DNA from 2 places in the Streptomyces sp. NPDC101776 genome. Region 1 is predicted to be linked to the other one. Evidence: riboswitches for the same ligand, from Rfam matches in the RefSeq annotation. Region 1 holds a riboswitch; the other holds the start of a gene.
What was found. A riboswitch is a leader RNA that binds a small molecule or an ion and turns the genes downstream of it on or off. The one in region 1 is predicted to bind glycine.
Positions count from the first base shown of each region.

Region 2: linked by a shared signal. The riboswitch ahead of gcvP (aminomethyl-transferring glycine dehydrogenase) and the one ahead of gcvT (glycine cleavage system aminomethyltransferase GcvT) in region 1 are both predicted to bind glycine.

Region 1 covers NZ_JBIWMV010000016.1:16,922-28,325, reverse strand. Annotated here, with positions in the region: gene ACIRRY_RS36495 (L-serine ammonia-lyase) at 1-917, opposite strand, end outside; gene glyA (serine hydroxymethyltransferase) at 1,031-2,290, opposite strand; gene gcvH (glycine cleavage system protein GcvH) at 2,306-2,683, opposite strand; gene gcvT (glycine cleavage system aminomethyltransferase GcvT) at 2,794-3,921, opposite strand; glycine riboswitch at 4,064-4,177, opposite strand; gene ACIRRY_RS36475 (AAA family ATPase) at 4,326-5,015, shown strand; gene ACIRRY_RS36470 (enhanced serine sensitivity protein SseB) at 5,080-5,865, shown strand; gene ACIRRY_RS36465 (enhanced serine sensitivity protein SseB C-terminal domain-containing protein) at 6,002-6,790, shown strand; gene ACIRRY_RS36460 (ABC transporter permease) at 7,127-8,134, shown strand; gene ACIRRY_RS36455 (ABC transporter substrate-binding protein) at 8,209-10,008, shown strand; gene ACIRRY_RS36450 (ABC transporter permease) at 10,119-11,117, shown strand; gene ACIRRY_RS36445 (ABC transporter ATP-binding protein) at 11,114-11,404, shown strand, end outside.
Region 2 covers NZ_JBIWMV010000013.1:8,528-19,931, reverse strand. Annotated here, with positions in the region: gene ACIRRY_RS32445 (LysR substrate-binding domain-containing protein) at 1-429, opposite strand, end outside; gene ACIRRY_RS32440 (PucR family transcriptional regulator) at 456-767, opposite strand; partial or broken gene ACIRRY_RS32435 (xanthine dehydrogenase family protein molybdopterin-binding subunit) at 831-2,498, shown strand; gene ACIRRY_RS32430 (molybdopterin-dependent oxidoreductase) at 2,413-2,901, opposite strand; gene modA (molybdate ABC transporter substrate-binding protein) at 3,107-3,928, shown strand; gene modB (molybdate ABC transporter permease subunit) at 3,925-4,782, shown strand; gene ACIRRY_RS32415 (ABC transporter ATP-binding protein) at 4,779-5,843, shown strand; gene gcvP (aminomethyl-transferring glycine dehydrogenase) at 5,945-8,830, opposite strand; glycine riboswitch at 9,017-9,112, opposite strand; gene ACIRRY_RS32405 (PRC-barrel domain-containing protein) at 9,226-9,597, shown strand; gene ACIRRY_RS32400 (DNA polymerase IV) at 9,677-11,116, opposite strand; gene ACIRRY_RS32395 (MerR family transcriptional regulator) at 11,174-11,404, opposite strand, start outside.

The DNA.
Region 1 (11,404 bases):
GGCACGAAGTTGATGTAGTAGTGCAGGACGGCCGGGATGATGCCGGCCGCGCCGTTGGTCGGGGCCGTGACGACTCGGCCGCCCGCCGCGTTCTCCTCGTTCACCGCCATCGCGTAGAGCGTGATCCACTCCATCGCGTGCGCCAACGGGTCGCCCTCCGCCCGGAGTTGGCGTGCCGACATGGCCGCCCTGCGGCGGACCCGGAGTCCGCCGGGCAGGATGCCCTCCCGGGACATGCCCCGCGAGACGCACGCCCGCATGACACCCCAGATCTCCAGCAGCCCGGCCCGGATCTCGTCCTCCGTACGCCAGGCCCGCTCGTTCTCCAGCATCAGCGCGGAGATCGACAGGCCGGTCTCCTGGGTGAGGCGCAGCAGCTCGTCGCCGGTGCGGAAGGGGTACTTGAGGACCGTGTCGTCCAGCTTGATGCGGTCGGCGCCCACCGCCTCCTCGTCCACGACGAACCCGCCGCCCACCGAGTAGTACGTCTTGGCCAGCAGTTCGGTGCCCGCCGCGTCGTACGCCCACAGCGTCATGCCGTTCGCGTGGTACGGCAGCGTTTTACGGCGGTGCAGTTTCAGGTCGTTGTCGAAGGAGAACGGGATGTCGTGCTCGCCGAGGAGACGGATGCGGCCCGACTCCTTGATCTGCTCCACCCGTTCGTCGGCCCCCTCCACGTCCACCGAGCGCGGCGACTCGCCCTCCAGGCCCAGCAGCACCGCTTTCGGCGTGCCGTGCCCGTGGCCGGTCGCGCCGAGCGAGCCGTACAGCTCGGTGCGGACGGAGGCGACGGAGCCGAGCAGTTCCTCGTTGCGCAGCCGGAGCGCGAACATACGGGCCGCCCGCATCGGGCCGACCGTGTGGGAGCTGGACGGGCCGATGCCGATCGAGAACAGGTCGAAGACCGAGATGGCCACGGTGACTCCTCAGAACGCGCAGGACAAGCAAGGTGGTGCAAGGGGTGGGGGTCCGCGCACACCTCCCAGTGTGCGCGGCGCCCCCGGTGGCCGACTACGGCCGGACGGGCCGACTACAGCCCGGGGTACAGCGGGTACTTCTCCGCCAGCGCGGTGACGCGGGCCTTCAGACCCGCCACGTCGTACGACGGCAGAAGCGTCTTCGCGATGACGTCCGCGACCTCGGCGAAGTCCTCGGCCGAGAAGCCGCGGGTCGCCAGCGCCGGCGTACCGATGCGCAGGCCCGACGTCACCATCGGGGGCCGCGGGTCGTTCGGGACGGCGTTCCGGTTGACCGTGATGCCGACCTCGTGGAGCCGGTCCTCGGCCTGCTGACCGTCCAGCTCGGAGTTCCGCAGGTCGACCAGGACCAGGTGCACGTCCGTACCACCGGACAGCACATCGACCCCTGCGGCCTTCACGTCGTCCCGCACCAGGCGCTCGGCCAGCAGCCGCGCACCCTCCACGGTACGCCGCTGCCGCTCCTTGAAGTCCTCGCCCGCGGCGACCTTGAAGGAGACCGCCTTCGCGGCGATCACATGCTCCAGCGGACCGCCCTGGAAGCCGGGGAAGACGGACGAGTTGAGCTTCTTCGCGAAGGCCTGCTTGGCGAGGATGATCCCGCCGCGCGGGCCGCCCAGAGTCTTGTGGGTGGTGGACGTGACGACGTCCGCGTAGGGGACGGGGTTCGGGTGGAGGCCGGCCGCCACCAGGCCCGCGAAGTGCGCCATGTCGACCCACAGATACGCCTCGACCTCGTCCGCGATCCGGCGGAACTCCGCGAAGTCCAGCTGGCGCGGGTACGCCGACCAGCCCGCGATGATCACCTTCGGGCGGTGCTCCTTGGCGAGCTTCTCGACCCCGGCCATGTCGACGAGACCGGTCCGCGTGTCCACGTGATAGGCGACCACGTCGAACTGCTTGCCGGAGAAGTTCAGCCGCATCCCGTGGGTGAGGTGGCCGCCGTGCGCCAGGTCCATGCCGAGGATCGTGTCGCCGGGCTGGGCCAGCGCGAACAGCGCGGCCTGGTTCGCCGAGGCGCCCGAGTGGGGCTGCACATTGGCGTACTCGGCGCCGAACAGCTCCTTGACCCGGTCGATCGCGATCTGCTCGGCGACGTCGACGTGCTCGCAGCCGCCGTAGTAACGACGGCCCGGATAGCCCTCGGCGTACTTGTTGGTGAGGACCGAGCCCTGCGCCTCCATGACCGCGACCGGAGCGAAGTTCTCCGAGGCGATCATCTCCAGCGTGGACTGCTGCCGGCGCAGCTCGGCGTCGACCGCGGCGGCGATGTCCGGGTCGAGCTCGTGCAGGGGCGTGTTCAGAACAGACATGGGGACTACGACTCCTCAGGCGCCGGTGAAGGCGGCGTACTCGTCGGCGGACAGCAGGTCGCCCGGCTCGTCCGCGGTCCGTACCTTGAAGAGCCAACCGCCCTCGAACGGCTCGGAGTTGACCAGCGCGGGCTCGTCCACGACGGCCGCGTTGACCTCCACGACCTCACCGGTGACCGGCGCGTACAGGTCCGACACCGACTTGGTCGACTCCAGCTCGCCGCAGGACTCGCCCGCGGTCACGGTCGCGCCGACCTCCGGGAGCTGGACGTAGACGACGTCACCGAGCGCGTTGGCCGCGTGCTCCGTGATACCGACCGTCGAGACGCCGTCGACGGCGTCCGTCAGCCACTCGTGTTCCTTGCTGTACCGCAGATGCGTGGGGTTGCTCATGGCCTGAATTCTCCTGTACGCGGGGGAGTGCTGATGAAGAGGGGACTGCGGAGGGCATCGCCGAACAGGGGCGATCAGCCCCGGTCACGGACGCGACGCTACGACGACTGTCACTTCTCGCGCTTGTAGAACGGCAGCGCCACGACCTCGTAGGGCTCGTGACTGCCCCGGATGTCCACGCCGACACCGGCCGTGCCCGGCGCCGAGTGCGCGGCGTCGACGTACGCCATGGCGATGGGCTTGCCCAGCGTGGGGGAGGGGGCTCCGGAGGTGACCTCGCCGATCACCCGGCCGTCGGCGACGACGGAGAACCCGGCGCGTGGGACCCGGCGGCCCTCGGCGACGAGCCCGACCAGGACGCGCGGCGGCTGCGAGGCGGCGCGCTCGGCGGCGGCCTCAAGAGCCGTACGCCCGACGAAGTCGCCGTCCTTCTCGAACTTCACGACCCGGCCGAGCCCCGCGTCGAACGGGGTCAGCGAGGTCGACAGCTCGTGGCCGTACAGCGGCATCCCGGCCTCCAGGCGCAGGGTGTCGCGGCAGGAGAGGCCGCACGGGATCAGCCCGGCCGCCGCGCCCGCCTCGGTCAGTGCCAGCCACAGCTTCTCGGCGTCACCGGGGGAGACGAACAGTTCGAAGCCGTCCTCGCCGGTGTAGCCGGTGCGGGCGATCAGCGCGGGGACGCCCGCGACCGTGCCGGGCAGACCGGCGTAGTACTTCAGGCCGTCGAGGTCGGCGTCCGTGAGCGAGGCGAGGATGCCGGGGGACTCGGGGCCCTGGACGGCGAGCAGCGCGTACGCGTCACGGTCGTCGCGGACGACCGCGTCGAAGCCCGCGGCCCGCTCCACCAGCGAGTCCAGGACAATCTGCGCGTTGGACGCGTTGGCGACGACCATGTAGGAGGTGTCCGCGAGCCGGTAGACGATCAGGTCGTCGAGAATCCCGCCGTCGGCCTGGCAGATCATGGTGTAGCGGGCCCGGCCGACGCCCACGGAGGCGATGTTGCCGACGAGCGCGTAGTTCAGCAGGTGGGCCGCCTGCGGTCCGGTGACCGTGATCTCGCCCATGTGGGAGAGGTCGAAGAGGCCGGCCCTCGTGCGGACGGCGAGATGCTCGTCGCGCTCCGAGCCGTAGCGCAACGGCATGTCCCAGCCGGCGAAGTCGGTCATCGTCGCACCGAGCGAGCGGTGCAGCGCGTCGAGCGCGGTGCGGCGCTTCTCAGGGGTGGCGGTACTGCTCATCGGTCGGTCTCCCAAGGCATGACGGCGAGGTCGTTCCTCCCCATCTGTCATCGGGACCTGAGAGGTTCGCCATGACCGCGCGGGCCATGGGTTGCACCTTGGGTGGGACCACCGGGAACGGGGGTCCGCTTTTCAGATGTGCCTCGCCCGCGCGGTAACGGGGCCTGAGAGATTCAAGGGAGGGACTTGCTCCTTCGGCGCCCCAGACGCCCTACGACCGATGTCGTACGACTGGGGACTCTCCCGCGCGGATTCAAGCGGCCGGTATGCAGTTGGCGGGCACATCATCGCACAGGCTTTGTAACAGGCCTGTGGCCGGAAGCGAACGGAACCGCGAGACACCGTGCATTACCTTCTCTTTACGTTCAGTGGGGAGAACCTTTCCTGACCCCGCAGGGAGGACGATCACGGTGACAAGGACCACGGTGTACGCCACGACCTCGGCCGTAGCGCTGCCGAAGCAGCCCTCGGCCCCGGCCAGGGAGGCATGCACGGCCCGCCCGGTACCGACCGTCCGCGACCTCCGCGAGCGGGCCGGCCACAGTCCGCACGGTCTGCGCTTCGGCGCCCGCGACCTGGTGGTGGTCACCGGCCTGCCCGGCAGCGGCAAGTCCACGCTGATGCGGCGCGCGGTGACCGGCGACGGCGCCCGCGTCGACAGCCAGGACACCCGGGACCGCTGGGACGCCCGTATGTCCCGCATGCCGACGGCCCTCCCGTACGCGGTCTACCGCCCCCTGGTCCGCCTCGCGCACTACGCCGGACTGCGCCGCGCGCTGCGCTCCGCGTCCGGCGCCGTCGTGCACGACTGCGGTACGCAGACCTGGGTGCGCGGCTGGCTGGCCCGCGCCGCCGGGCGCCGGGGCGGCGCGCTGCACCTGGTGTTCCTCGACGTCAGCCCGGACACCGCGCTCGGCGGCCAGCGCGAGCGCGGGCGCGGAGTCTCGCGGTACGCGTTCCTGCGCCACCGCAGGGCCGCCGCCCGGCTGCTGCGCTCGGTGGAGCGCGGTGACCTGCCCCGGGGCGTGCACTCGGCGGTCCTCCTGGACCGGGACGCGGCGGACGTGCTGCGCCGGATCGACTTCGCGGACTGAGCCGCTAGCCTTTTCAGCCACAGCAGGGTTACAGCAGGCGGTTTCACCAGCAGGCGGTAGGTAGATGGACTTCCCGGCGGACTTCCCCGGTCAGGCGTACCCCCACCCGCATCCGCACGGCGGATGGCCGGGCAACGAGCTGGAGGAGGTGCTCTCGGTGTCCCTCGGCATGCCCTCGGCCGGCGGCCGGATCGTCGAGGTGCTCGGCCGCAGCTTCGTCTGGGTCCCGCTCCCCAGCGGCGGCGGCCCGCAGAGCGGCCCCCTCGACCTGCCGACACTGGACATCGAGGGGCAGGCGTACGTCCCGGTCTTCAGCTCCGAGGAGCAGTTCCGGCAGGTCGTCGGCTCGCATCTGTCGTTCACGATCGCGCCCGCGGTGGAGTTCGCCCGCGGGCTGCCCGCGCAGGTCGGCATCGCGGTGAACCCGGGCGGCATGGTCGGCGTCCCCCTCCCGCCGCTCGCCGTGGCCGAGCTGTGCCGGATCGGCCGCACCGCTCTCGACGGCCCCACCAGCGGCGGCCGGGTCCGCCTCTTCGAACCCGACTGGCAGGACGACCCGGTCGACTTCCTCGCCGCGGCCGCCGCCGAGTTCGCCGCCATCGGCGTGGTCGGCTCGGCCCGCCGCTGCCTCGCCGCGATCGAGACGGCCGCCCCCGTGATGTTCGTAGGCGTAGAACTCACCAACTGGGACGGCGACTTGAGAGCGGCCCCGATGGAGGCGCTGGCACGGGCGCTGGGCCAGGTGACGGTCCAGTGGCAGGTCAACCTCGTCCTGCTCGACGTAACGCAAGACCCGGTGGCGGACTGGTTGAGGCAGACAGTGCGTCCCTTCTATACGCAGGGTCACTGAGGCGCCCCGAAGGGGGCGCGAGGAACTGCGCGCCCAGCCACACTCGACCGCCACTCGCGAACGCACCCCGGGCCCCCACCCCTTGGGCGCTTAAGCTGTTCCTCAACGCAGGGCACCTACAAAAAGGAGCGGACACGTGAGCGCCAGCGGCACCGCGACCGGCCAGGTCGAGCACATGCTGCGCCAGGTGACGCCCGGGCGCTACGACGCCTACGAGGCACTCCTCCGCGCCCTCGCGACCCCCCACTCCGGCCAGATCTGGATGCTCCTGTGGCACGGCCAGTCCGGCTCCCCGGACGCCCAGTACGGAAACATGCAGGTCGACAAGTACGGCTACGCCCCCTGCGTCACCTCCGCCCAGGAACTGTCGGCGAGCGGCTGGAACCGCTCCTACGAGGTGGTCGACGGCCTGGACGTGGCCCGCACCCTCTACCCCGACCACTTCGGCCTCTGGCTCAACCCGCACGCCCCCGGCGGCGGTGTCGGCATCCCCTGGCTCGACCTGCGCCGGATCGCCACCGGCCTGGAGCGCCAGCCCGCCGGCCCCCTCCGGCTGTCGGAGCCGGGCATCGAGATCCCGCAGTTCTACGGCCTGCTCACGCAGAACGCCCACCGCACCCCCGCGGTCCGCTCGCTGCGCCGCGCCTGGGTGCAGCCCGCGCTCGGGGCGCCGTATCTCGCGATCGGTCTGGACGTCTACGACACCAGCCCGCCGGCCGTGGACTCGGTGCGCGGCATGATGCAGCAGTCGATCGGCGCGGTCCCCGACGGGCTGCCGGTGTCGACCGTGGCGATGTCCGACGAGTACGACCCGGTGGCCCTCTGGCTGCGCGCGAACGCCCGCCCGTTCTACGACCGCGAGGCCCACGCTGCGCCCGCCCAGGCGGGTGGGTACGGATACCCACCCGTCCGTGGTGGATACTGACCCGGCGAGTCCTCTTCCCCGCTTCTCCGCAGGATTTACGTCTACGACACATTTCTTCGCGCGTAGATAGCGGTGAGATGCCCAAAATGGCGTCGATTCGGCTTTGTGTCCCAAGTGTCTTGCGTCCGGGGGGCGTTACCCACTGTCCGTATAACGGAACCCTCCAGGCTGCATCACGTTTGCGCATCCATTCGCCGCCAACCCTGGCAGCAGATCACCAAAGCGTTGAAGACTCCCGCACCAGGGGCCGTTCGCCCCGATGTACGACGGACTGATCACGCCGCCACAGCGGCAAGTGTGGGCCGGCTACCGCCGGTTGAGAGGGGTCCCTGCCAGATGACGGCACCATTGCACGAGCCGACTGCGGATACGGCCCCGAGTGCGGCCGAGGAAGCGGCGGCAGTGAGCGCCGAGGCGAAGGCGGTCCAGGGGCGTTCCCTGGGCCGGATCGCCTGGGAACGGCTCAAGCGGGACAAGCTCGCCCTGACGGGCGGCATCGTCGTGCTCGTCCTGATCCTGCTCGCCCTGCTCGCGCCGGTCATCACCCACCTGCTCGGGCAGGACCCCGACGCGTACAACGAGAGCCTGATCGACCCGCTGTTCGGCACCCCCAAGGGGTCGCTGGGCGGCATCAGCGGCGATCACCTGCTGGGTGTCGAGCCGGTCAACGGCCGCGACATCTTCGCCCGCATCCTCTACGGCGCCCGCGTCTCGCTCCTGGTGGGCTTCCTGTCCGCCATGGTCGCCGTCGTCCTGGGTACCGTCCTGGGCATCCTGGCCGGCTTCTTCGGCGGCTGGGTCGACTCGCTCGTCAGCCGCGTGATGGACGGCCTGCTGGCCTTCCCGCAACTGCTGTTCACGATCGCCCTGGTCTCGGTCATGCCGAACGACATGCTGGGCCTGTCCGGGTCCAACGTGCGCGTGTTCGTGATGATCCTGGTCATCGGATTCTTCGGCTGGCCCTACATCGGACGCGTGGTGCGCGGCCAGACGCTCTCGATGCGTGAGCGCGAGTACGTGGAGGCCGCCCGTTCCCTGGGCGCCGGGCGCTTCTACATCCTGTTCAAGGAACTGCTGCCCAACCTGGTCGCGCCCATCATCGTGTACACGACCATGATGATCCCGACGAACATCCTCACCGAGGCCGCGCTCAGCTTCCTCGGCGTGGGCGTCAAGCCGCCCACCGCGTCCTGGGGACAGATGCTGTCGAGCGCCATCGACTACTACGAGTCAGACCCCATGTACATGGTGGTCCCGGGTGTGGCGATCTTCATCACCGTCCTGGCCTTCAACCTTTTCGGCGACGGCGTGCGCGACGCGCTCGACCCGAAGGCGTCCCGCTGAGCATCCGTACCACCCCCATCTGTTCCCGTGGCACCAACACGGGGTCTCTCATCTAGTCCGGAGGATCCGAGATCGTGACAACCCAACGCACTCCAGGGCGGCGCAAGAAGGCATTCGCCGCCGCTGCTGCGGTCGCCGCACTGCTGACCACGGCGGCGTGCGGCGGCGGTGGCGGCGACGACAACAACGGTTCGAAGACCGGCGCCGCCGGCTTCGACGCCGCGAACAACAAGGTCGCCCAGGCCTCGCTGGTCAAGAAGGGCGGCACGCTGAAGTTCGGCGGCGCCCAGGACGCCGACTCGTGGGACACCACGCGTGGTTACTACGGCTTCATGTGGGACTTCGCGCGCTACTACAGCCGCCAGTTGGTCACGGGCAAGACGGAGCCGGGCAAGGCCGGCGCCGAGCTCACCCCGGACCTCGCCACCGGTCTCGCCAAGGTCACCGACGGCGGCAAGACCTACACGTACACCCTGCGTGACGGCGTCACGTGGGAGGACGGCAAGGCGATCACGTCCAAGGACGTGAAGTACGGCATCGAGCGCGTGTGGGCGCAGGACGTGCTGTCCGGCGGCCCGACGTACCTCAAGGACTTCCTCGACCCCAAGGGCGAGTACAAGGGTCCCTACAAGGACACGTCCAAGGACAAGCTCGGCCTGAAGTCGATCACCACTCCGGACGACAAGACGATCGTCTTCCACCTCCCCGAGGCCAACTCGGACTTCCAGGAGGTGCTGGGTCTGGTCTCCGCCTCCCCGGTCCGCCAGGACATGGACACCAAGTCCAAGTACGGCCTGAAGCCGTTCTCCTCCGGCCCGTACAAGTTCGAGTCGTACAGCCCCGGCAAGAGCCTGACGCTGGTGCGCAACACGAACTGGAAGCAGTCCTCGGACCCGGTCCGCAAGGCGTACCCGGACAAGATCACCGTCCAGTTCTTCTCGGACGCCAACCAGCTCGACCAGCGCCTGCTCAACGGTGACATCGACCTGGACATCAACCAGACCGGCATGTCCCCGCAGGGCCGCACCACCGCCCTGAAGGAGCACAAGGCCAACCTGGACAACCCGGTCTCGGGTTACATCCGTTACGCGACCTTCCCGACGAGCGTGGCGCCGTTCGACAACGTCGAGTGCCGCAAGGCCGTCATCCTCGGTGCCGACCACGTCTCGCTGCAGACCGCGCGCGGTGGCCCGATCGCCGGTGGTGACATCGGCACCAACATGCTCCCGCCGTCCGTCCCGGGCGCCGAGGGCCAGAAGTACGACCCGTACAAGATCGCGGGCGCGAACAAGAACGGCAACATCGCCGAGGCCAAGGCGGCCCTGAAGGCGTGCGGCAAGCCGAACGGCTTCTCCACCACCATCGCGGTGCGCAACAACAAGCCGGTCGAGGTCGCCACGGCCCAGTCGCTGCAGGCGTCGCTGAAGAAGATCGGCATCAACGCGCAGATCGACCAGTTCGACGGTTCGCAGACCAGCGGCATCATCGGCAGCCCTTCGAACGTGAAGAAGAAGGGCTACGGCATCATCATCATGGGCTGGGGCGCCGACTTCCCGACCGTCCAGGGCTTCGGTCTGCCGCTGTGGGACAGCAAGTACATCCTGCCGAGCGGTAACAACAACTTCGCCCTGATCAAGGACAAGACCATCGACGGTCTGTTCGACAAGTTCGTCACCACGCTGGACGAGTCGGGCAAGACCCAGATCTCGACCGAGATCAACCACAAGGTCATGGAGGGCGCGTACTACCTGCCCTTCACCTTCGAGAAGTTCATCAACTGGCGCAGCGACAACCTCGCGAACGTCTACACGACGGACAACTACAGCGGTACGTACGACTTCGTCAATCTCGGCCTGAAGAACCCGAAGAAGTAAACCGGCACACCCGCCGTACGGCACGAAAGGCAGGTGAAGGCCGGCGCGGCGTGGTCGCGGGCCACCGGATGACCTCCGGTGGCCCGCGGCCCCGCGGCGGGCCGTAAGCTGTGCTCGCTTATCTCATCAGGCGGCTGTTCGCCGCCGCAGTGATGCTCGTGGTCATCGTCATGGTGGTCTTCGGCATCTTCTTCCTCGTCCCCAAGTGGGCGGGCGTCGACATCGCCGCGAGCTTCGTGGGCAAGCAGGCCGACCCGGCATCCGTCGAGGCCGTACGGGAGAAGCTGGGCCTGAGCGACCCGATCTACTCCCAGGTCTGGGAGTTCTTCAAGGGCATCTTCGCCGGTCGCACCTACTCCGGCGGTGGCGATGTCACGCACTGCGCCGCACCCTGCTTCGGCTACTCCTTCCGCAGCGAGCAGGCCGTCTGGCCGGTGCTCACCTCCGCGTTCCCGGTGACCCTGGGGCTCGCACTCGGTGCCGCCGTGCTGTGGCTGGTCTTCGGTGTCGCGGCGGGTGTGCTCTCCGCGCTCAAGCGGGGCACCATCTGGGACCGCGGCGCGATGGTCGTCGCCCTCTCCGGTGTCTCCCTCCCCATCTACTTCACCGGCATGCTCAGCCTGGCGATCTTCACCTACGGGCTGCACTGGCTGGACGCCCAGTACGTGCCGCTCGACCAGAGCATCGGCGGCTACTTCGGCGGCATGATCCTGCCCTGGATCACCCTCGCCTTCCTGTACGCGGCGATGTACGCCCGGATCACCCGAGCGACCATGCTGGAGATCCTCGGCGAGGACTACATCCGCACCGCCCGCGCCAAGGGCCTCACGGAGCCGGTCGTCATCGGCAAGCACGCCATGCGCTCCACGCTCACCCCGCTCCTGACCATGCTCGGCATGGACCTCGGCGCCCTCATCGGTGGCGCCATCCTGACCGAGTCGACGTTCAACCTGCCCGGCCTCGGCCGACAGGTGCTCACTGCCATCCGCAACCAGGACCTGCCCATCATTCTGGGCGTCACCCTGATCACTTCTCTCGCGGTGCTTCTCGCCAACCTCGTGGTGGACATCCTGTACGCCGTGATCGACCCCCGAGTGAGGCTCTCATGACGGAACTCAGCAAGAGCGGGGCAGCGGTGGGCGAACCCACGTCCGCCTCGCCCGCGCCCTCGGCCTTCCTCGAAGTGCGCGACCTCAAGGTGCACTTCCCGACCGACGACGGTCTGGTCAAGTCCGTCGACGGGCTCAGCTTCGCGCTGGAGAAGGGCAAGACCCTCGGCATCGTGGGCGAGTCCGGCTCCGGCAAGTCGGTGACCTCGCTCGGCATCATGGGCCTGCACACCGCCGGCCAGTACGGCAAGCGCAAGGCGCAGATCTCCGGCGAGATCTGGCTGGAC
Region 2 (11,404 bases), on a different contig from region 1:
CGCCGCGTCCAACTCGAACTCGGCGAGTCCGTGGGTGATGTCGACGGACGCGAGCGACTCCAGGGCGACCCGGGCCCGGGGATGCCGTTCGCAGAACGGGGTGGTGAGAAGGGAGGCGGCGGGCAGCGCGGTCGGCACCACTCCGAGCCGCAGCGTGCCGGTCAGTCCACCGCGCAGGGCGGACAACTCCTGCTGCAGGGCATCCCGTTCGGCCAGGATGCGGTGCGCCCAGGCCAGCACCACCTCACCCTCCGGGGTCAGCCCCTCGTACCGTCGGCCGCGCCGCACGAGCGGCACGTCCAACTCGTGCTCCAGGCGCCGGATCGCGGCCGACAGCGAGGGCTGCGAGACATAGCAGGCCGCCGCGGCGCGCGCGAAGTGCCGTTCACGGGCGAGCGCGACGAGGTACTCCAGCTGACGCAACAGCATCCCTGACCTCCCCTGTGACGTGCAGGTTAGGCGCTGTCCGCCCGGCACAACAGGGCCGCCCACAGGTCGAGTCGGTCGTAGAGGCGGGAGAGGTCACGCCCGGTGAAGTGCTCGATGCGTCCGATGCGGTAGTGCACGGAGTTGACGTGCAGATGCAGCGCCTCCGCCGCCCGCGCCCAGGAACCGTCGCAGGCGAGGAAGGTCTCCAGGGTCTCCAACAGGACGGCATTGGACCGCAGTTCACCGAGAACGGCCCGGCTGTAGGCGGTACGGACCTCGGCCGGAACACCGGTGAGCAGCGCGTCGAGTCCGGTGAGCGCCGAGGCATCGGTGAGCACGGACCCGTCCCGTGCGGTACTGCGCGCCGAGGCCAGCGCGTAACGCGCTTGCGCCAGTGCCCCGACGAGGACAACAGGCTGACGGTACGCACCAGTTCGCAGACCCCGTTCCTCACCCGCCGCGCCCTCTGCGCGCTCTACGACCTCCCCGAGGAACAAGCGCGGGTCGTCGCGGGCCGGGTCGGCGGCGGCTTCGGCGGCAAGCAGGAGATGCTCGTCGAGGACATCGTGGCCCTCGCGGTCCTGCGCCTGCGCCGCCCGGTGAAACTGGAGTACACCCGCGCCGAACAGTTCTACGGCGCGACCACCCGCCACCCCTTCACGATCCACGTGAAGGCGGGCGCCCGCCGAGACGGCCGACTGACCGCACTGCAACTGCGAGTCGTCTCCAACACCGGCGCCTACGGCAACCACGGCCCCGCCGTCATGTTCCACAGCGTCGGCGAGTCCCTGGCCGTCTACCGCGCCCCGCACAAGAAGGTCGACGCCTTCTCCGTCTACACGCACACCGTCCCGGCGGGCGCCTTCCGGGGCTACGGCCTCGGCCAGGTGATGTTCGCCGTGGAGTCGGCCCTCAACGAACTCGCCCGCCAACTGGGCCTGGACCCGCTGGAGTTCAAGGCGCGGAACATCATCGGTCCCGGCGAGCCGATGCTCTCCCCCGGCGGCGAGGAGGAGGACCTGCACATCGCGAGCTACGGCCTCGACCAGTGCCTCGCGATCGTCCGCCGCGCCCAGGCGGAGCCGCTGACCCAACTCCCCCCGGACGGCTGGCTGGTGGGCGAGGGCACGGCCCTGGCGATGATCGCGACGGGCCCGCCCGGCGGCCACATCGCCGACGCGAGGGCGAGCCTCCTGCCGGACGGCGGCTTCGATCTCGCCGTAGGGACCGCCGAGTTCGGCAACGGCACGACCACCGTCCACCGCCAGATCGAGGCCGGCGAACTCGCCACCACCGTCGACCGGATCACCGTCCGCCAGTCCGACACGGACGTCGTACGCCATGACACGGGCGCCTTCGCCTCCACGGGCACGGTGGTGGCGGGCAAGGCCACGCTGCGCGCATCCCGCGCCCTCGCCGACCAGTTGCTCGACTTCGCCACCGTCCATCTGCAACTCCCGCGCGCTGACTGCCGGTTGGCGGAGGAGGCCGTACTGCACCCGAAGGGCCGCCTCACTCTGAAGGAGCTGCACGCGGCGGGTGCGGCGGTCGGGGTGGAGTTCGCCGCCGACGGGCACTTCGGCGGCACGCCCCGCTCGGTGGCCTTCAACGCGCAGTGGTTCAGGGTCGCCGTGGACCCGGACACGGGTGAGATCCGCATCCTGCGCAGCGTGCACGCGGCGGACGCGGGCAAGGTGATGAACCCGATGCAGTGCCGGGGCCAGGTGGAGGGCGGGGTCGCCCAGGCGCTAGGCGCGACCCTCTTCGAGAACGTCCGCATCGACGGGCACGGTGCGGTGGAGACGGCCGCGTTCCGCCGTTACCGGCTCCCGCAGTACGCGGACGTGCCGCGCACCGAGGTGCACTTCATGGAAACGGCGGACGCCATCGGGCCGTTGGGCGCCAAGTCGATGAGCGAGAGCCCCTTCAACCCGGTCGCGCCCGCCTTCGCCAACGCGCTGCGGGACGCGACGGGCATCCGCTTCACCGAACTTCCGCTGACCCGCGACCGGGTGTGGCTGGCACTGGCCAACTCGCCTCGTACCCCCCGTCCACCCGTATCGCACTGATCCCACTGATGTGCCGGGCCCCGCAACGGTCCTGCGGAAGCACCAGTTGCGGACCGGCACGGTCCAGCGGGGTGTCATCGATGCTCACGGCGAGCAGAACAGGGGCATGAGCGAAGTCGGGGTCGATCTCGGCCCAGGACAGCAGCGCATGGTGCCCGTCCGTACCGCTGACCGCGATCAGGAAGCGCAGCCGGTCCTTGCGGCGGACGGGGTCGAAGCCGGGACCGGCCGAGGACAGGACGTCGTAGAGCCGAGGTCCCGCGAAGCGGTGCACCTGGGTGCCGCTGGTGGCGCACTCGAAGCTGACCAGCACGCGGTGCAGCGGCCAGTTCGACAAGTCCGGCACGGTCAGCCGGGCGGGCCGGGCGAGGTCCCCCGTCAGGTCGAGCTGTGCGAGCGTCACGAGCCATCACCTCCCGGATGGTGGTACCCGGACAGCACTCCCGTACAAACGCACATGCGCACCCCACAAACCAATAGCACAGCTCATGCGATGCGACAGGAGACTTACACCTTGCATATGCGGCAGTATCATCGCGGCACGGCCGTTGCGGTCGGGCAAGGGCGCGACACCCCCTTATCGGCAGAATCAGAGGAGTAGAACCGTGATGACCCGTTCCGCGCGTCGGACCCGCCGGACCCTTCAGGTCGCGGGGGCCGGAGCCGCCGCGCTGCTGGCCCTGAGCGCCTGCTCGTCCAGCGACGACTCGTCCTCCTCGAAGTCCGACACCTCGGCGTCCGCGTCCCCGAAGTTGTCCGGCACCGTCACCGTCTTCGCCGCCGCCTCGCTCAAGGAGTCCTTCACGACCCTGGGCAAGGAGTTCGAGACGGCCCACCCCGGCACCAAGGTCACCTTCAACTTCGCGGGCAGTGACACCCTCGCCGCGAGCATCACCAGCGGTGCCCCGGCCGACGTGTTCGCCGCCGCGAGCCCCAAGACCATGGCGATCGTCACGGACAAGGGCGACGGCGTCGGCACCCCGGCCACCTTCGTGCGCAACCAGCTGGAGATCGCCACCCTGCCGGGCAACCCCGACAAGGTGACCTCGCTGAAGGACCTCACCAAGTCCAGCCTCAAGGTCGTGCTCTGCGACAAGACGGTGCCGTGCGGTGCGGCGGCCCAAAAGGCGCTCACCGCAAGCAAGTTGAAGCTCACCCCGGTGTCCTACGAGGAGGACGTCAAGTCCGCCCTCAACAAGGTGGTGCTGAAGGAGGCCGACGCGGCGGTCGTGTACAAGACCGATGTGCACGCGGCGGGTGACAAGGTGGAGGGCGTGGAGTTCCCCGAGTCCGCCGACGCCATCAACGACTACCCGATCGTCCTCCTCAAGGACGCGCCCAACGCGGTCGCCGCCAAGGCGTTCATCGCGCTGGTGCAGTCCGCCGAGGGCCAGAAGGTGCTGTCCGCGGCGGGCTTCCTCAAGCCGTGACCCAGTTCGACACCGCTGACGCCGCGGCCGAGACCCTCAAGGGCGGGCCGCGGCGTCGCCGTGTCCGGATGACAGGCCGCGGGGTACCGCTCCCCCTGCTGGTGCCCGCGCTCGTAGGCCTGGCGTTCCTGCTCCTCCCCCTGATCGCCCTGCTGGTACGGGCCCCTTGGCGCTCCCTGCCGTCCCAACTGACCAGCACAGAGGTCTGGCAGGCACTCCAGCTCTCCCTGTTCAGCGCGACCGCGGCGACGGCCGTGAGCCTGGTCCTGGGCGTACCGCTGGCGTGGGTGCTGGCCCGCACGGAGTTCCCCGGCCGCGGCTTCCTCCGCGCCCTGGTGACGCTCCCGCTGGTGCTGCCCCCGGTGGTGGGCGGTGTCGCGCTCCTGCTCGCCCTCGGCCGCAACGGTGTCGTGGGCCAGTGGCTGGACTCGTGGTTCGGCATCACGCTCCCCTTCACCACGACCGGTGTCGTGGTCGCGGAGGCGTTCGTCGCGATGCCGTTCCTGGTCATCAGCGTCGAGGGCACCCTGCGCGCCGCCGACCCGCGCTACGAGGAGGCCGCCCAGACGCTCGGTGCCTCCCGCTTCACGGCGTTCCGCCGGGTCACGCTCCCCCTGATCGCCCCGGGCATCGCGGCGGGCGCGGTCCTCGCCTGGGCCCGCGCGCTGGGCGAGTTCGGCGCGACGATCACCTTCGCCGGCAACTTCCCCGGCCGCACCCAGACCATGCCCCTCGCGGTCTACCTGGCCCTCCAGAACGACCCGGAGGCGGCGATCGCCCTCAGCCTGGTCCTGCTGGCCGTGTCGATCGCGGTCCTGGCAGGCCTCCGCGACCGCTGGATGACGACCTCATGACCGACCTCACCACCACACCCGACAAGGGCCTGGACGCCCACCTCATCGTGGACCGCGGCACCTTCCGCCTCGACGTCGAACTGACCGCCGCCCCCGGAGACGTCGTAGCCCTGCTCGGCCCCAACGGCGCAGGAAAGACCACCGCGTTGCGCGCCCTGGCCGGCTTGGTCCACCTGACAGACGGTCATCTACGGCTGGACGGCGCGGAGTTGGACCGCACGCCACCGGAGTCCCGCCCGGTAGGAGTCGTCTTCCAGGACTACCTGCTCTTCCCGCACCTGACCGCCCTCGACAACGTCGGCTTCGGCCCCCGCTGCCAGGGCGCGACCAAGGCGGAGTCCCGCGCCATCGCGGCCGAGTGGCTGGAGCGGATGGGCCTCGCCGAGCACGCCGCCGCCAAGCCCCGCAGACTCTCCGGCGGCCAGGCCCAACGCGTAGCCGTGGCAAGGGCGTTGGCGACCCGCCCACGCCTCCTGCTCCTCGACGAACCCCTGGCAGCCCTGGACGCCCGCACCCGCCTGGACGTACGGGCCCAACTCCGGCGCCACCTCGCGGAGTTCGAGGCGGTCGCGGTCCTGGTCACCCACGATCCCCTGGACGCCATGGTGTTGGCCGACCGGCTGATCGTGATCGAGCAGGGCACGGTCGTCCAGGAGGGCGCCCCCGCGGACATCGCCCGCCACCCGCGCACCGACTACATCGCCCAACTGGTCGGCCTCAACCTCTACAAGGGCCACGCCGACGGCCACACGGTCACCCTCGACACCGGCCCCACGGTCACCACCACGGAGGATCTCCGGGGCGAGGTGTTCGTGGCCTTCCCACCGAGCGCGGTAACTCTCTTCCGCGACCGCCCAACAGGCGCCAGCGCCCGCAACCTCTGGCACTGCGAGGTAGCGGGCCTGGAAACCCACGGCGACCAGATCCGCGTAGACCTGACCGGCGAACTCCCCCTGGCAGCAGACCTGACGACGCCGGCAGCGGCCGAACTGGACCTGCATCAGGGCGCGTTGATCTGGGCAACGGTCAAGGCAACCCAGACCCACTCATATCCCGCGTAGGCACCCGCGCCCCGTTTTTTAGGGGCGCGGGGCTGTATCGACTTGTGGCTCCGCCACGGGGCGCGACCAGCCACAACGGACCCGCAGCCAAAACGCGACCCTCAGTCCTCGTACGCATCCAACGGCGGGCAGGAACAAACCAGGTTCCGGTCCCCAAACGCCTGGTCAATCCTGCGCACCGGCGGCCAGTACTTGTCGGCAACGGAAACACCCGCCGGAAAGACAGCCTCCTCGCGCGAGTAAGCGTGCCCCCACTCCCCACCCAGCGCGGCAGCGGTGTGCGGCGCGTTCCGCAACGGGTTGTCCTCAGCCGGCCACTCCCCCGCCCCGACCCTCTCGATCTCGCCACGAATCGCGATCATCGCCTCGCAGAACCGGTCCAGTTCGATCAGGTCCTCGGACTCCGTCGGCTCGATCATCAGCGTCCCGGCCACCGGGAACGACATGGTCGGCGCGTGGAAGCCGTAGTCGATGAGCCGCTTGGCGATGTCGTCGACGGAGACACCGGTCGCCTTGCTGATCGGCCGCAGATCGATGATGCACTCGTGCGCGACGAGCCCGCCGGGCCCGGTGTAGAGCACGGGGTAGTGCGGTTCGAGCCGCTTGGCGATGTAGTTGGCGGAGAGCACGGCCACCTGCGTGGCCCGCTTCAGCCCCTCGCCGCCCATGAGCCGGACGTACGCCCAGGAGATCGGCAGGATGCCGGCCGAGCCCCAGGGAGCGGCCGAGATGGGCCCAACTCCCGTCTCCGGCCCGGCCGCCGGCTGCAAGGGGTGGTTCGGCAGATACGGCGCGAGGTGCGCGCGCACCCCGACCGGCCCGACACCCGGACCGCCACCACCGTGCGGAATGCAGAACGTCTTGTGGAGATTCAGATGCGAGACGTCACCGCCGAAGTGCCCCGGCTTGGCAAGCCCCACAAGGGCGTTGAGGTTGGCACCGTCGACGTAGACCTGACCGCCCGCCTCGTGCACCTGCGCGCAGATGTCGGCGACGTGCTCCTCGAACACCCCGTGCGTGGACGGGTAGGTGATCATCAGCACAGCGAGTTCGTCGCGGAACTGCTCGATCTTCGCCCGCAGATCCTCGACGTCGATCTCACCGTCCTCGGCGGTCTTCACGACGACGACCTTCATCCCGGCCATCACGGCGCTCGCGGCGTTCGTGCCGTGCGCGGACGAGGGAATGAGACACACGGTCCGCTGCTCGTCCCCGTTGGCCCGGTGATAACCACGCACCGCCAACAGCCCGGCCAACTCGCCCTGCGAACCGGCGTTGGGCTGCAACGACACCTTGTCGTACCCGGTGACCTCGGCGAGCCGCTCCTCCAACTCCCGGATGAGCGTGAGGTACCCCTGCGCCTGCTCGGCGGGCGCGAAGGGGTGCAACTGCCCGAACTCGGGCCAGGTGACCGGCTCCATCTCGGTGGTCGCGTTGAGCTTCATCGTGCAGGAGCCCAGCGGGATCATGCCCCGGTCGAGCGCGTAGTCACGGTCGGCGAGCCTGCGCAGGTAGCGCAGCATCGCGGTCTCGGAACGGTGGTCCCGGAACACGGGGTGCGTGAGATACGCGTCGGTCCGCAGCAGCGCCTCGGGCAGCGTGTCCTCGGCACTCGCGTCCAGCGCCTCGATGTCCCCGTCGACCCCGAACGCGGTCCATACGGCGGCCAGTTGGACGCGCGTGGTGGTCTCGTCGCAGGCGATGGACACCTGGTCGGCGTCCACGAGGTACAGGTTGACGCCGTCCTCGCGAGCGGCGGCGACGACCTCGGCGGCCCGGCCGGGAACGCGTGCGGTCAACGTGTCGAAGTAGCCGCCGTGCACGACCTCGACACCACCGGCGGTGAGTCCGGCGGCGAGGATCGTGGCGTACCTGTGCGTCCGCCGCGCGATGCCCTTGAGCCCCTCGGGCCCGTGGTAGACGGCGTACATCCCCGCCATGACGGCAAGGAGCACCTGAGCGGTGCAGATGTTGCTGGTGGCCTTCTCGCGGCGGATGTGCTGCTCGCGGGTCTGGAGGGCGAGGCGGTAGGCCTTGTGTCCGTCGGCGTCGACGGACACGCCCACGAGCCGCCCGGGCAGGCTGCGCGCGAACTTCTCGCGCACGGCCATGTATCCGGCGTGCGGCCCGCCGAAGCCCATCGGCACCCCGAAGCGCTGCGTCGTACCGACCGCGATGTCCGCGCCCAGCTCGCCGGGCGACTTGAGCAGCGTGAGCGCGAGGAGATCGGCGGCGACGGTGACGAGCGCGCCCAGCGCGTGCGCCTGCTCGATCAGCGGCTTGATGTCGCGTACGGCACCGGAGGCGCCGGGGTACTGCACGAGCACGCCGTTGATCTCACGCTCGGCGAGGTCGGCCGGGATGCCCTCGCCGAGGTCGGCGACGACGACCTCGACACCGGCCGGCTCGGCACGGGTCTCGATCACGGCGATGGTCTGCGGCAACGCGTCGGCGTCGACCAGGAACAGACCCTTCTTGTTCTTCCCCATGCGCCGCGACAGCGCCACGGCCTCGGCGGCGGCCGTGCCCTCGTCGAGGAGGGAGGCGCCGGAGGTCGGCAGCCCGGTGAGGTCGGCGACCATCGTCTGGAAGTTCAGCAGGGCTTCGAGCCGCCCCTGGGAGATCTCCGGCTGATACGGCGTGTAGGCCGTGTACCAGGCCGGGTTCTCCATGACGTTGCGCAGGATCACGGGCGGGGTGAAGGTCCCGTAGTACCCGAGCCCGATCATGGAACCGAGGACCTCGTTGCGGTCCGCGAGGGAGCGCAGCTCGGCCAGCACCTCGGCCTCGGTGCGGGCGCCCGGCAGGTCGAGGGAGTCGGCGTTCTTGATCACATCCGGGACGGCGGCGGCTGTCAGCTCGTCGAGCGAGCCGTAGCCGACCTGCGCGAGCATCTTGGCCCGCGCCTCCTGATCGGGCCCGATGTGACGCTGCTCGAACGGGATGCCCTGTTCGAGCTCGGAGAGCGGAATGCGAGGGACGGTCATCAGGGAGGCCTCCTGGTCGGTCACGACCTTCGAGGGACACCACAGCTGTGGGGTGCCCGGCGGCCTCCCCCTCTGTCATCTCAACCTGAGAGCTTCACCAGGCATCCCGAAGGAACCCGGCTTTCACCGTCGGTGAGAGCGGAAGCCGTCGACGCCGTCGGCACCCGCCCTGCTTTCCAGAGTGACCTCGTCCGTGCGGTACGTGGGCCTGAGAGATTCCGGGGAGGATTTGCTCCTTCGGCGCCTCCGATGAAGTCTGGAGGACTCTCCCGCACGGGGTCAGCAGCCGTTCGCCAGCCTACCAGCGAGCACTGGAGCCCGGTTTCGAGTGGCCACCAGCCTCAATGTGCTCTTTTGTAGTGTTCACGGATGAGTTGCGAGCAGGAGGAGGTCCCGTGCAGACCGACATCGATCCGCGCAACCTGATCGGCCGCAAGGCGTTCGACCGCACCGGCGCCAAGATCGGCACGATCGACGAGGTCTACCTCGACGACGCCACCGGCGAACCGGAGTGGGCGGCCATACGCACCGGCCTGTTTTCCAGAGACGCCTTCGTCCCCCTGGAGCCCAGCGAACTGATCGAGGGCACCCTCCACATCCCCTTCGAACGCTCCCTGATCAAGGACGCCCCGGACTTCGGAGTGGGCCGCCACCTCTCCCCGGACCAGGAACTCCAGCTGTACCACCACTACGGCTTGGACGTGGGTCCGGCTCCGTCGTTCCCTGACCGCGATTTCGGGAAGGTGGCGGGCGCGGAGGAGGAGTGAGGGGGGTGGGGTAGTCGGAGTTGTCCGGGGTGGAGCGGCTGAGGGTGTCGGGGCGGGACACGGGGGCGGTGCTCGGGCCTCAACTCGCCGAAGCCCCCGGCATCACAGCAGGCGGAACCTCAGAACCACGCCCACCCGATCGACCCTCGCCCCCTCCTCCCACCAGCGGGAGCGCACCCTCCGGCCCCCGCCCCACCAAGGGCAACGGCTCCGCCGACTCCAACTCCGGATCATCGGTCCGGAACGTCCGCACCCGCCCCGGCCCGGAATCCTCGGGCGTCTCAAACCGCACGGTGACCCGCCCCAGCCCGCTCCCCTGCACCCACCCGTGTCCGAACCCGGCGTGCCGCACATCGTGCCCGGCAGCCCAGTGCCGCTCCGCAGGAGCCGCCCGCTCCTCGCTCTCCTCCTCCGCGTGCTCCTCCTCAAGGAGCTCCGCCCGCTCCCCCGCGGCCTGCGCGAACAGGTCCTCCTGCGTGTAGTCGGCGAGCCCGGAGACACCCACCCCGAGCAGCCGTACGCCCCCCGTGGTGTCCACGGAGTCCAGCAGCCGGGCCGCGGCCTCCCGCACCACCCCCGGATCGTCGGTGGGCCCACGCAGCGTCTCTGACCGGGTCAGCGTCGAGAAGTCGTAGCGCCGCACCTTCAGCACGATGGTCCGCCCCGACAGACCGGCCCCGCGCAGTCGCCGCACGCACCGGTCCGCGAGCCGCTGCACTTCCAGGCCCACCCGGGTCCGGTCATGGATGTCCACGTCGTACGTGTCCTCGACCGACACCGACTTGGTCTCCCGCTCGGCCACCACGGGCCGCTCGTCGTGCGCCAGCGCCATCGCGTACAGCGCGTGCCCGTGCGCCTTGCCCACCAGCCGTACGAGCTCGTCCTCGCCCGCCTCGGCGATCTCGTCGACCGTGGTGATCCCGGCCCGCCGCAGATGATCACCCGTCGCCGGCCCGACCCCCGGCAGCGTGCGCACCGACAACGGTCCGAGCAGCGCCCGCTCGGTCCCCGGCTCGATCAGCACGAGCCCGTCCGGCTTGGCCCGCTCCGAGGCGATCTTCGCGAGCATCTTGGAGGCGGCGAGACCCACCGACCCCGTGAGTCCCGTGACCGCCCGTATGTCCGCCCGCAGCCGCTCCCCGGTCACCTGCGCCGCCTCGGCGTCCCGGGCCGCTCCCCCGGCCTCCAGGTCCACGAACGCCTCGTCCAGGCTCAGCGGCTCCACCAGGGGCGACAGCTCCCGCAGCAGCGCCATCACCTGCTCGCTGATCGACCGGTAGAACCCGAAGCGCGGCACGAGATACGCCGCGTTCGGAGCGAGCCGACGCGCCTGGGCCATGGGCATCGCCGAGTTCACCCCGAAGACCCGTGCCTCGTACGACGCGGTGGCGACCACCCCGCGCGGTCCGAGCCCGCCCACGACCACGGCCTTCCCGCGCAGACTCGGCTTGGACGCCTGCTCCGCCGAGGCGAAGAAGGCATCCATGTCGAGATGCAGGATCGTGGGCGCGGTTCTCACATCTCCGATGCTGCCCTACGCCACTGACAATGCCCCGCTACGGCTCCTGCGGGGCCCTCAGACGGCCCGGTTGCGCCGTCTGGCCAGTTCGTCGGCGGGGTTGGACCCGACGAGTGTCTCGCCGGTGTCGACGCGCTCCCCGTGCAACTGCGACAGGGCGCTCTCCACATCCCGCCACACGACGCCCACGGCGATCCCGAAGACGCCCTGGCCGCCCTGGAGCAGCGCGTGGACCTCGTCCGGCGACGTGCACTCGTAGACCGTGGCGCCGTCGCTCATCAGCGTCAT